2 regions of the Streptomyces sp. NPDC026301 genome follow, and region 1 is predicted to be linked to the other one. Evidence: riboswitches for the same ligand, from Rfam matches in the RefSeq annotation. Region 1 holds a riboswitch; the other holds the start of a gene.
What was found. Region 1 has a riboswitch for cobalamin ahead of ACZ4MH_RS17890 (ribonucleoside-diphosphate reductase subunit alpha). Riboswitches for the same ligand answer to the same signal wherever they lie in the genome.

Region 1 (5,847 bases):
CGGACGCGACCCCGCTGCACGAAGCCCCGTACGTCGCCTCGCGCCTCGTCGCCCCGGCCGGCCTGATGGCCACACCGGAGGAGAAGGCGGAGCTGGCGGCGGCCGGGAACGCGGAGGCGAGGAGGTGAGCGGCCCGGCACGGACGGCACACGGAACGCCCCGGTGGGCGGCCGGGATGGCCCGGTGGGCGGGCACGGCGGCTGGGTGGGGGCGCGGGGTCCGGTGGGTGGCCACGGTGGCCCGGTGGGGGCGCGGGGTCCGGTGGTACGTACGGGAGTTGACCGGCGAGTCGGCGTACGACCGGTACGTCGAGCATCTCCGCCGGCACGCCCCGGACGCCCCGGTGCCCACCCGCGCCGAGTTCGAGCGCCGCAGGACGGACGCGCAGGAGGCCGACCCCCGCTCGGGCTTCCGCTGCTGCTGAGCGGGGGGGCGGCTGAGGAGGAGGCGGTGGGGGTGGGGTGGGGGCGGGGGGGAGCCCCCCCGAAGCGCAGCCCCCACGCCGCCCCGCCCCCTCCCGCCCCCGCCACCCAAACCGTTTCCGTACCGATATGCGGACAGCTGGTGACGGCGGGAGCTTTGGGCGCTTAGATTTCCTGGCCTTACATATGTGATCGCCAGGGATGGAGCAGCGGATATGTCAGAGCCAGCCGAAACACCCCGTTCCGGGCCGATCGTCACGCCCACGCGCGTGGTGGCCGGCCTCTGCCTGCTCGCTCCGTTCGTGGCGATGCTCTGGGTGAGTTCGTACGCGAAGGTCGAACCGACGCTGATCGGCATCCCGTTCTTCTACTGGTACCAGATGCTGTGGGTGCTGATCTCGACGGCGCTGACGATGACCGCGTACAAGCTCGTGCAGCGTGAGCAGCGCGGGCTTCGCGCCCGTAAGGACGGTGCGTCGAAGTGATGACCACGGCAACGAACTTCCTGGCCACCTCGGTCGCCCCGGCCACCCCGACCATCCCGGCCGGAAGCGCGCTCGCGGCGGACGCGACCGGCGGCGTGAACGGCATCGCGCTGGCCGTCTTCATCTTCTTCTTCATCGCCGTGACGGTCATGGGCTTCCTGGCCGCCCGCTGGCGCAGGGCCGACCAGTCCGACAACCTCGACGAGTGGGGCCTGGGCGGCCGCAGCTTCGGTACGTGGGTGACGTGGTTCCTGCTGGGCGGCGACCTCTACACCGCGTACACCTTCGTCGCCGTGCCCGCGGCGATCTACGCGGCGGGGGCGGCCGGCTTCTTCGCCGTGCCGTACACGATCCTCGTCTACCCGTTGATCTTCACGTTCCTGCCGCGGCTGTGGTCGGTGTCGCACAAGCACGGGTACGTCACCACCTCGGACTTCGTGCGCGGCCGCTTCGGCTCCAAGGCCCTGTCGCTGGCCGTCGCGCTCACCGGCATCCTCGCCACGATGCCGTACATCGCGCTGCAACTCGTGGGCATCCAGGCGGTCCTGGACGTGATGGGCGTCGGCGGCGGCGAGAGCACGAACTGGTTCATCAAGGACCTGCCGCTGCTGATCGCCTTCGGCGTGCTGGCCGCGTACACCTACTCCTCCGGGCTGCGCGCGCCCGCGCTGATCGCGTTCGTCAAGGACGGCCTGATCTACCTCGTCATCGCGGTGGCGATCATCTACATCCCGATCAAGCTGGGCGGCTTCGAGCACATCTTCCACACGGCGGGCGACGCCTTCGCGCAGACGAACCCGGCCACCGGCAAGCCGCGCGGCGAGCTGGCGAGCGGCCCCAACGCGCAGTGGGCGTACGGGACGCTGGCGCTCGGCTCGGCGCTGGCGCTGTTCATGTACCCGCACTCGATCACGGCCACGCTCTCCTCGCGCAGCCGTAACGTGATCCGCCGCAACACCACCATCCTGCCGCTGTACTCGCTGATGCTCGGCCTGCTCGCGCTGCTGGGCTTCATGGCGATCGCGGCCGGGATCAAGGTGCAGAACGGGCAGCTGGCGATCCCGCAGCTGTTCGAGAACATGTTCCCCGACTGGTTCACGGGCGTGGCGTTCGCCGCGATCGGCATCGGCGCGCTGGTGCCCGCCGCGATCATGTCGATCGCCGCGGCGAACCTCTTCACCCGCAACATCTACAAGGACTTCCTCAAGCCGGGCGCCACGCCCGCGCAGGAGCACAAGGTCGCCAAGCTGGTGTCGCTGCTGGTGAAGGTCGGCGCGCTGGCGTTCGTCCTGACGATGGACAAGACGGTGGCGATCAACTTCCAGCTGCTGGGCGGCATCTGGATCCTGCAGACCATGCCGGCGCTGGTGGGCGGCCTGTTCACCCGCTGGTTCCACCGCTGGGCGCTGCTCGCCGGCTGGGCGGTCGGCATGGTGTACGGCACGGTCGCGGCGTACGGCGTGGCGAGCCCCACGCAGAAGCACTTCGGCGGCTCGAACGCGGAGATCCCCGGGATCGGCGAGATCGGCTACATCGGCCTGACCGCGTTCGTGCTCAACGTCCTGGTGACGGTGGTCCTGACGGTCGTCCTGCGGGCCGTGAAGGCCCCTGCCGGCATCGACGAGACCTCGCCCGAGGACTACACGGCGGACGCCGGTGACAAGGGCGTCCAGGTGGACCTGCCGCCGGCCACGGCGGGCGCCGCCCACTAGGTCGTGACCGCAGAGTCCCGCCTGAGCTCATGACGGCCGACGGGCCGCCGGTGGAAACCGGCGGCCCGTTGTCGTACCCCCGGTGCACACTGAGCGCATGGATCCCATGGACATCGTGGTCAGGCGGATACGTACGGAGGAGCACGCGTGGCTGGGCGAGATCACGGCCCAGGCGTATCTCGGTGACGGGCTGCTCGACTTCGGGGAGGACGACGGCTATCTGCCCCTGCTGCGGGACGTGGCGCGGCGGGCCGCCGAGGCGGAGGTGCTGGTGGCCGTGGCGGACGGCGAGGTGCTGGGCGGGGTGACGTTCGTGCCGGCGGGCGGTCCGTGGGCGGACATCGCGCGGCCGGGCGAGGCGGAGTTCCGGATGCTGGCGGTCGCGAAGGAGGCACGCGGCAGAGGCGCGGGCGAGGCGCTGGTGCGCGCGTGTCTGGAACGTGCGCGGGAGACCGAGGGCTGCGCACGTCTCGTGCTGTCCTCCCAGCGCTCGATGCTCAGCGCGCACCGCATCTACCGTCGCCTGGGGTTCACGCGGACCCCGGACCGCGACTGGCATCCGATACCGGACGCCGGCCCGCTGCTGACGTTCGCCCGGGAGCTGACGCCTTCGCAGGGGTGACCATCCGTGCGTACGGCTGCACGGACAGCAGCGTCGCGACACAAGATATGGGAACGCTCGCGCGGGGCGACACAAGATGTATGCTCGTGCTCGCTGTCGCCGCAGGGGAATCCGGTGCGAATCCGGAACTGTCCCGCAACGGTGTGCTGAGTGGGCATTTGTGCCGCGCTCGCCGAGTCCGAGGACCTGCCGACGGTACGTCCGTATCCGTTCCGGTGCGGGCGTCGAGACGTCCGGGCTCCGTGGGATGGGCCGGTGGACGCTGCGTGGTGTGCCCGCGTGCCCGGCAGGGCTCCGGCGCGGCTGCCCGTACGCCTCCGACCGCCCTCCCCCGGCCCCAGCCGAGTGAGGAGAGCACAAGGTGACCATCGCGCCAGCGGAGTCAGCACAAGAGGCGCAGGCGGCACAGGAGAAGCGGGCGGCACAGGAGGCGCGGGCGACGACCGCGCGGCCCGACGACGGCCCCGGTACGGCCCTGCTGCGCACCCTGACCGACCTCACCGCCGACCTGCCGGCCACCGACCCGGGCAAGGTCGCCGCGGCCGCGCTGCGCGGCCGGCACGCCGGCTCGGACGCGGCGGAGCTGCGCGAGCTGGCGATGGAGGCCGCGGCCGGGCTGATCGGCGATGAGCCGCAGTACTCCAAGCTGGCCGCCCGGCTGCTGACCGCCGCGGTCGCCGAGGAGGCCGCGAGCCAGGGCGCGACGGGCTTCGCCGCCTCGGTCGCCACGGGGCACCGCGAGGGTCTGATCGCCGACGGCACGGCGGAGTTCGTCCGGACGCACGCCGCCACGCTGGACGCGCTGGTCGAGGCGGCCCTCCAGGACGGCGCCGACGACCGCTTCGGCTACTTCGGCCTGCGCACGGTCTACTCCCGCTACCTCCTCCGGCACCCGATCACCCGCAAGGTCATCGAGACCCCGCAGCACTTCCTGCTGCGCGTGGCCTGCGGCCTGGCCGAGGACCACTCGGACCGCGCCGTCCAGGACGTCGCCGCGCTGTACGCGCTGACCAGCACGCTCTCCTACCTGCCCTCCTCCCCCACGCTCTTCAACTCCGGCACCCGCCACCCGCAGATGTCCTCCTGCTATCTGCTGGACTCGCCGCTGGACGAGCTGGACTCGATCTACGACCGCTACCACCAGGTCGCGCGCCTCTCGAAGCACGCGGGCGGCATCGGCCTCTCGTACTCCCGGGTGCGCGCCCGCGGTTCGCTGATCCGCGGCACCAACGGGCACTCCAACGGCATCGTGCCGTTCCTGCGGACCCTCGACGCGAGTGTCGCCGCGGTGAACCAGGGCGGCCGCCGCAAGGGCGCCGCCTGCGTGTATCTGGAGACCTGGCACGCGGACATCGAGGAGTTCCTGGAGCTGCGCGACAACACCGGTGAGGAGGCGCGGCGTACGCACAACCTGAACATCGCGCACTGGATCCCGGACGAGTTCATGCGCCGGGTCGAGGCGGACCAGGACTGGTCGCTGTTCTCGCCGGCGGACGCGCCGGAGCTGGTGGACCTGTGGGGCGCGGAGTTCGACGCCGCGTACCGGCAGGCGGAGGCCGACGGAAAAGCGATCAAGGCCGTCCCCGCGCGGACGCTGTACGCCCGCATGATGCGGACCCTGGCGCAGACCGGCAATGGCTGGATGACCTTCAAGGACGCCGCCAACCGCACCGCGAACCAGACCGCCGAGCCGGGCCGGGTCGTGCACTCCTCGAACCTGTGCACGGAGATCCTGGAGGTCACGGACGACGGCGAGACGGCCGTCTGCAACCTCGGCTCCGTCAACCTCGCCGCGCACCTGGGCGCGGACGGCGAGCTGGACTGGGCCAAGCTGGACGCCACGGTCCGGACGGCCGTCACCTTCCTCGACCGCGTCGTGGACATCAACTTCTACCCGACCGAGCAGGCCGGCGCGTCCAACTCCCGCTGGCGACCGGTGGGACTGGGCCTGATGGGCCTCCAGGACGTGTTCTTCCGGCTGCGCTTGCCGTTCGACTCCCCCGAGGCGCGCGAGCTGTCCACCCGTATCTCCGAGCGGATCATGCTCGCCGCGTACGAGGCGTCCGCCGACCTCGCCGAGCGGCACGGCCCGCACCCGAACTGGGCGGCGACCCGCACCGCCCGCGGCGTGCTGCACCCCGACCACTACCCCAATGCCGAGCCCCGCTGGGCCGACCGCTGGGCCGCGCTGCGCACCCGTATCGCGGCGACCGGCATGCGAAACTCACTCCTTCTGGCGATCGCCCCCACCGCGACCATCGCCTCCATCGCGGGCGTGTACGAGTGCATCGAGCCGCAGGTCTCCAACCTTTTCAAGCGCGAGACGCTGAGCGGGGAGTTCCTGCAGGTCAACGCGTACCTGATCGAGGAGCTCAAGGCGCTGGGCCTGTGGGACGCGCGGACCCGTGACGCGCTGCGCGAGGCCAACGGCTCGGTCCAGGACCTGGAATGGGTGCCGGAGGACGTCCGCGCGCTGTACCGCACGGCCTGGGAGGTCCCGCAGCGCGCGCTGATCGACATGGCCGCCGACCGCACTCCCTACCTGGACCAGAGCCAGTCCCTGAACCTCTTCATGGCGGCGCCCACCATCGGCAAGCTCAGCTCGA
Region 2 (5,847 bases), on a different contig from region 1:
TGAGCCGCTCCAGGTTGAGGTGCGGCGGGATCTTCCCGTGCTTCAGGGACAGCACGGTCTTGATCAGCCCCGCGATGCCGGCGGCGGCCTCGGTGTGCCCGATGTTGGTCTTGACCGAGCCCACGTAGCACGGGGCGCCGGGCGGGCGGCCCGCGGACAGGACGCGGCCGAGCGCCCGGGCCTCGATCGGATCGCCGACGGGCGTGGAAGTACCGTGTGCCTCGACGTACTGCAGGCTGCCGGGCGCGACGCCCGCCTCGGCGCACACCTTCCGTACGAGGTCCACCTGGGCGTCCTCGCGCGGCACGGTGATGCCGTTGGTCCGCCCGTCCTGGTTCACCCCGCTGCCGAGCACCACGGCGTGCACCGGGTCGCCGTCGCGCACCGCGTCGGCCAGCCGTTTCAGTGCCACGACGGCGACGCCCTCGGCACGTACGTAGCCGTCGGCCGCCGCGTCGAAGGCGCGCGACCGGCCGTCGACGGAGAGGAAGCCGCCCTTGGTCTCGGCGATGGTGTACTGCGGCGCGCTGTGCAGCAGTGTGCCGCCGGCCAGCGCGAGGTCGGTCTCGCCGCGCAGCAGGCTCTGCCGGGCGAGGTGCAGGGCGACGAGGGAGGAGCTGCAGGCGGTGTCGAGGGAGACGCTGGGGCCGCGGAAGTCGAAGGCGTGCGAGACGCGGTTCGACACCATCGTCATCATGGTGCCGGTCGCGGTGTGTGCCGCCAGGAAGTCCGGGTCGGCGAAGTGCAGGATCTTGTAGTCCAGCGTGAACGCGCCGATGAACACGCCGATGTCGCGGCCCGCCAGGCCGGCCGGGCGCTGGCCGCCGTCCTCCAGGGCCTCCCAGGAGACCTCCAGGAGCTTGCGCTGCTGCGGGTCGAGGTGGGCGGCCTCGCGCGGGCTGATGCCGAAGAACGCCGGGTCGAATTCGTCGAAGCCGTCGATGTACCCGCCGCGGCCGCCGACCAGCCGCCCGGGCTTGGCCCGGTCCCGGCTGCCCAGGGTGGTGACGTCGTACCGGTCGGCCGGGGTCGGGACGATGCAGTCCCGGCCCTCGGCCAGGTTCCGCCAGAACGCCCGGTGGTCGTTGGCGTGGCCGGGCAGGCGGCAGCCGATGCCGATGATGGCGATCCGGTCACGGGCGGAATCAGGCATTTGACTCATAAGCGCACGATAAGGGGCGCGTGCGGCACATCTCGGCACTCTGCCTGACGACACGTCAGGTCAGCTTGTCGGACAGTCGGCCCGATACCCCCGACCTGTTCCGCGCGGGGCTGCCCGACGACACTCGGCACGGCGTACGCACACAGCGGGGGATGGCACGTGGACGGCGACAGGGCATAACCTGATCGCTGCAGCTGGTTCGCCCTGTCCGCCAGGCAGGCGCGTCGTAAGAGGGAACCCGGTGGGAATCCGGGACTGCCCCGCAGCGGTGAGCGGGAACGACCGCCGTCATACGCACTGGATCCGACCGGGTCCGGGAAGCGACGGCCAGTAGGTGTCTACCTTCGGGTGGACGTGCTCGTGAGTCCGAAGACCTGCCCGTTGCCCGCACGCGGCCCCCGTCGTGTGCGGTCCTTCCGGTGACCTCGAGGGCGGGTCGGCGTACAGCAGGGACGCGGCACACGAGTGCGTGGCGTCCCGTCCGCTGTGCACTCCCTTCGCGCTCTCGCCCGTCGCCGGGCGCTCGGAGACACGCTCGCGAAGGAGAGCAACGTGACCAGCAAGAACACCGCCACGGCCGTACGGGCCACCGTGTACGGCTATCCCCGGCAGGGGCCGGACCGGGAACTGAAGAAGGCGGTCGAGGGGTACTGGAAGGGCCGCGTCACCGCCGACGCGCTCCGGGAGACCGCCGCGGGACTGCGCCGCTCCGTCTGGGGGCAGCTGGCCGAGGCGGGCCTGCACGAGGTACCGACCGGCGACTTCTCGTACTACGACCACGTGCTGGACACCAGCGTCATGGTCGGCGCGATCCCCCGCCGGCACCGCGCCGCCGTCGAAACGGACGCCCTGGACGGGTACTTCGCCATGGCCCGCGGCACGCAGGACGCGGCGCCGCTGGAGATGACCAAGTGGTTCGACACCAACTACCACTACCTGGTGCCGGAGCTGGGCCCCGACACCGTCTTCGCCGCCGACTCCCGCAAGCAGGTCGCGGAGCTGAGCGAGGCCCGCGCGCTCGGCCACACCGCACGCCCCGTCCTGGTCGGCCCGGTCACCTATCTCCTGCTCGCCAAGCCGGCCCCCGGCGTGGACCCCGGCTTCGAGCCGCTGACCCTGCTCGACCGGCTGCTGCCCGTCTACGCCGAGGTCCTCGCCGACCTGCGCGCCGCCGGTGCCGAGTGGGTCCAGCTGGACGAACCGGCGCTCGTGCAGGACCGCACCCCGGCCGAACTGAACGCCGCGGCCCGCGCCTACCGCGACCTCGGCGCCCTCACCGACCGCCCGCAGCTCCTGGTCGCGACCTACTTCGGACGTCTCGGCGAGGCCCTGCCGGTACTGGCCAAGGCCCCCGTCGAGGGGCTGGCGCTGGACTTCACCGAGGCCGCGGCCGGCAATCTGGACGACCTGGCGGCGGCCGGCGGCCTGCCCGGCAAGCGGCTGATCGCGGGCGTCGTCAACGGCCGCAACGTGTGGATCGACGACCACGGGAAGTCACTCGCCACCCTCGGCACCCTGCTGGGCCTCGCCGACCGGGTGGACGTGGCGGCCTCCTGCTCGCTGCTGCACGTCCCGCTGGACGCGGCCGCCGAGCGCGACATCGACCCGCAGATCGCCCGCTGGCTCGCCTTCGCCCGGCAGAAGACCGCCGAGCTGGTCACCCTGGCCCGCGGGCTGACGCACGGCACCGGCATCATCGCCGCCGAACTGGCCGCCAACCGCGCCGACCTCGCCTCCCGTACCGGCGCCGCGCTCACCCACGACCCCGCCGTGCGCGCCCGCGCCGCGGCCGTCACCGCCGCCGACTGCCGGCGCTCCCAGCCCTACCCCGAGCGGTCCGCGGCCCAGCGCGCCCACCTCGGCCTGCCGCCGCTGCCGACCACCACCATCGGCTCCTTCCCGCAGACGTCCGCGCTGCGCACCGCACGCGCCGATCTGCGCGCGGGCCGGATCGACGAGGACGCGTACGAGGAGCGGATCGCGGCGGAGATCCGCGAGGTCGTCGCGTACCAGGAGAAGGCCGGGCTCGACGTCCTGGTGCACGGCGAGCCGGAACGCAACGACATGGTGCAGCACTTCGCCGAGCGGCTGACCGGCTACCTCGCCACCCGGCACGGCTGGGTCCAGTCCTACGGCACCCGCTACGTCCGCCCGCCGGTGCTGGCCGGCGACGTCTCCCGCCCGGAGCCGATGACGGTGCGCTGGACCCGGTACGCGCAGTCGCTCACCGGGCGGCCGGTCAAGGGCATGCTCACCGGTCCCGTCACGATGCTCGCCTGGTCCTTCGTCCGCGACGACCAGCCGCTCGCCGACACCGCGCGCCAGGTCGCGCTGGCGCTGCGCGACGAGGTGGCCGACCTGGAGGCGGCGGGCACCTCGGTTGTCCAGGTGGACGAGCCGGCGCTGCGCGAGACGCTCCCGCTGCGCGCCGCCGACCACGCCGCCTATCTGGCCTGGGCCACCGAGGCGTTCCGGCTCGCCACCGGCGGCGTGCGCCCCGACACCCAGATCCATACGCACATGTGCTACGCGGAATTCGGCGACATTCTCCCGGCCATCGACGACCTCGACGCCGACGTGATCAGCCTGGAGGCGGCCCGTTCCCACATGCGGGTGGCCGGTGAGCTGGCCGCCGCCGGTTATCCGCGCGAGGTCGGCCCGGGTGTGTACGACATCCACTCACCGCGCGTCCCGGACACCGACGAGATCGAGGCCCTGATCCGCGCGGCGCTGACGGCCGTCCCCGCGGAGCGGCTGTGGATCAACCCCGACTGCGGCCTGAAGACCCGGGGCTGGCCGGAGACGCGCACCTCACTGGAGAACCTGGTCGCGGCGGCCCATCGCGTCCGCCGGACGCGCACGGCGCGGGAGGACACCGCCTGACGCCTTCGAGGGCGCTGCCGGACTCAGCGATGCGCGCACCGACCTCGGTACCGGGGCGTGACTCGTGGGATGCTGGGGCCTCCATGGATCATGGCGAGCTTCGGGAGAGTACGGCAGCGTGATAGCAGCGACACGGCGGGCCTCCATCCGCACCTGGGACCGCTTCGCGGCGTCCGACCCGGGACTGCTGCGGCTGATGGCGGGGCTGCGGACGGTCGGCGCGATCGTGCTGGCCCTCGCCGTCCTCGCGCTGCTCGGTACGGACGTCACGCACATGGTCGCGGGCGCCATGGCGGCCATGGTCGCCACCTTCGCGATCAAGGAGAAGGAGGTGCGCGGCCAGGCCGTCACGCTCGCGTGCGGCCTGCCCGTCGCCCTCGCCGCGATGTCGCTGGGTGCGCTGCTGCACACCCGGATCATCGCCGGTGACGTCTTCTTCGTGCTGCTGATCTTCGGCGCGGTGTACGGGCGGCGGTTCGGCGACCGCGGCACGGCCCTCGGCCTGATGGGCTTCCAGGTCTACTTCGTCTCGCTGTTCGTCCAGGCCACCGTCGGCGCGCTGCCGGAGCTGTATCTGACGCTGGCCGTCGCGTTCGCGTGCAGCGCCGTCGTCCGTTTCGCCGTCGTACCGGAGACGCCCCAGCGCACCCTGGGGCGGCTCCGCGAGGCGTTCCGGGCGCGGCTCGCGCAGCTGCTGGCGGCCCAGCTCGAGCTGCTGGACGCCGGCCCCGACGACCTGGACAAGGTCCTGGACACGCTGCGGCGGCGCACGGCCCGGCTGCACGAGGCGGCCCTGATGATCCAGGGCCGGCTGGAGGAGGGGACCCGGGACGAGGCCACGGCGGCGCGGCTGCAGCGCCGCATCGCGGACGCCGAGATCGCCGCCGAGCGGCTGGGCGTGATCCTGCTGAACGCGCGCAGCGCCGAGCGTGCCGACACGATCACGATGCACCTGCCGCACGCGCCGGTGCCGGTCGCCGCCGACCGCGCGCCGGGCGAGGACGCCGAGACCCGCACCCTGCGCCGGGACCTGGGCGCACTGCATCTGCTGATCGCGCGCCGCGGTGCCGACGACCGCGGCATGGCCCTGGCCCACGTACGGAACCGGCTGCTCGGCTACCGCGACGAGGACAAGCTGCCGGCCGCCTCCCCCGCCGTCCAGGACGTCTTCCGCGGCATCGGTGAGGCCGCGCGCGCCGTGCTGGGTCTGCGGCTGGCGCTGGACGGGCCGCAGGACGCGTCCGACGACACGCCCGCGACGGCCCGCTCCCGCGAGGAGTTCGACGCCGAGGACGTCGCGATGGGCAGTCTCGAGGGCGCGTCGGAGGAGCAGGAGGCCGACGAGCGCACCGGGCTGAAGCGGCCCACCACCCGGGCCGCCTTCCAGGTCGCGGTGGGCTCGACGCTGGCCATCATCGGCGGCGAGTTCCTCTCCAGCCAGCGCTGGTACTGGGCGGTGCTGACCTGCTGGGTGGTCTTCCTCAACACCGCGTCGACGGGCGAGATCCTGGTCAAGGGGTACCGCCGGCTGGTGGGCACGATCCTCGGCGTGGTCGCCGGTGTCGCACTCGCCGGGCTGGTCGGCAACCAGACCTGGCTCGCGTTCGCCCTCGTACTGCTCTTCATCTTCGGGATGTTCTTCACAGCGCCGCTGTCGTACGCGCTGATGTCCTTCTGCGTCACCGCGATGCTGGGCCTGCTCTACACGCTGCTGAACACCTACAGCCTGGCCGTGCTGGTGCTGCGCATCGAGGAGACGGCGCTCGGCGCGGCCTGCGGGATCATCGCCGCCGTGCTGGTGC

Region 2: linked by a shared signal. The riboswitch ahead of metE (5-methyltetrahydropteroyltriglutamate--homocysteine S-methyltransferase) and the one ahead of ACZ4MH_RS17890 (ribonucleoside-diphosphate reductase subunit alpha) in region 1 are both predicted to bind cobalamin.

Annotation. Positions count from the first base shown of each region.
Region 1 is NZ_JBVHPN010000009.1:164,247-170,093, reverse strand. Features, by position in the region: gene ACZ4MH_RS17915 (carbon starvation CstA family protein) at 1-128, shown strand, start outside; gene ACZ4MH_RS17910 (YbdD/YjiX family protein) at 176-424, shown strand; gene ACZ4MH_RS17905 (DUF3311 domain-containing protein) at 638-907, shown strand; gene mctP (monocarboxylate uptake permease MctP) at 1,003-2,619, shown strand; gene ACZ4MH_RS17895 (GNAT family N-acetyltransferase) at 2,726-3,241, shown strand; cobalamin riboswitch at 3,318-3,449, shown strand; gene ACZ4MH_RS17890 (ribonucleoside-diphosphate reductase subunit alpha) at 3,603-5,847, shown strand, end outside.
Region 2 is NZ_JBVHPN010000004.1:400,866-406,712, reverse strand. Features, by position in the region: gene ACZ4MH_RS09660 (amino acid adenylation domain-containing protein) at 1-1,162, opposite strand, end outside; cobalamin riboswitch at 1,341-1,558, shown strand; gene metE (5-methyltetrahydropteroyltriglutamate--homocysteine S-methyltransferase) at 1,715-4,045, shown strand; gene ACZ4MH_RS09650 (FUSC family protein) at 4,242-5,847, shown strand, end outside.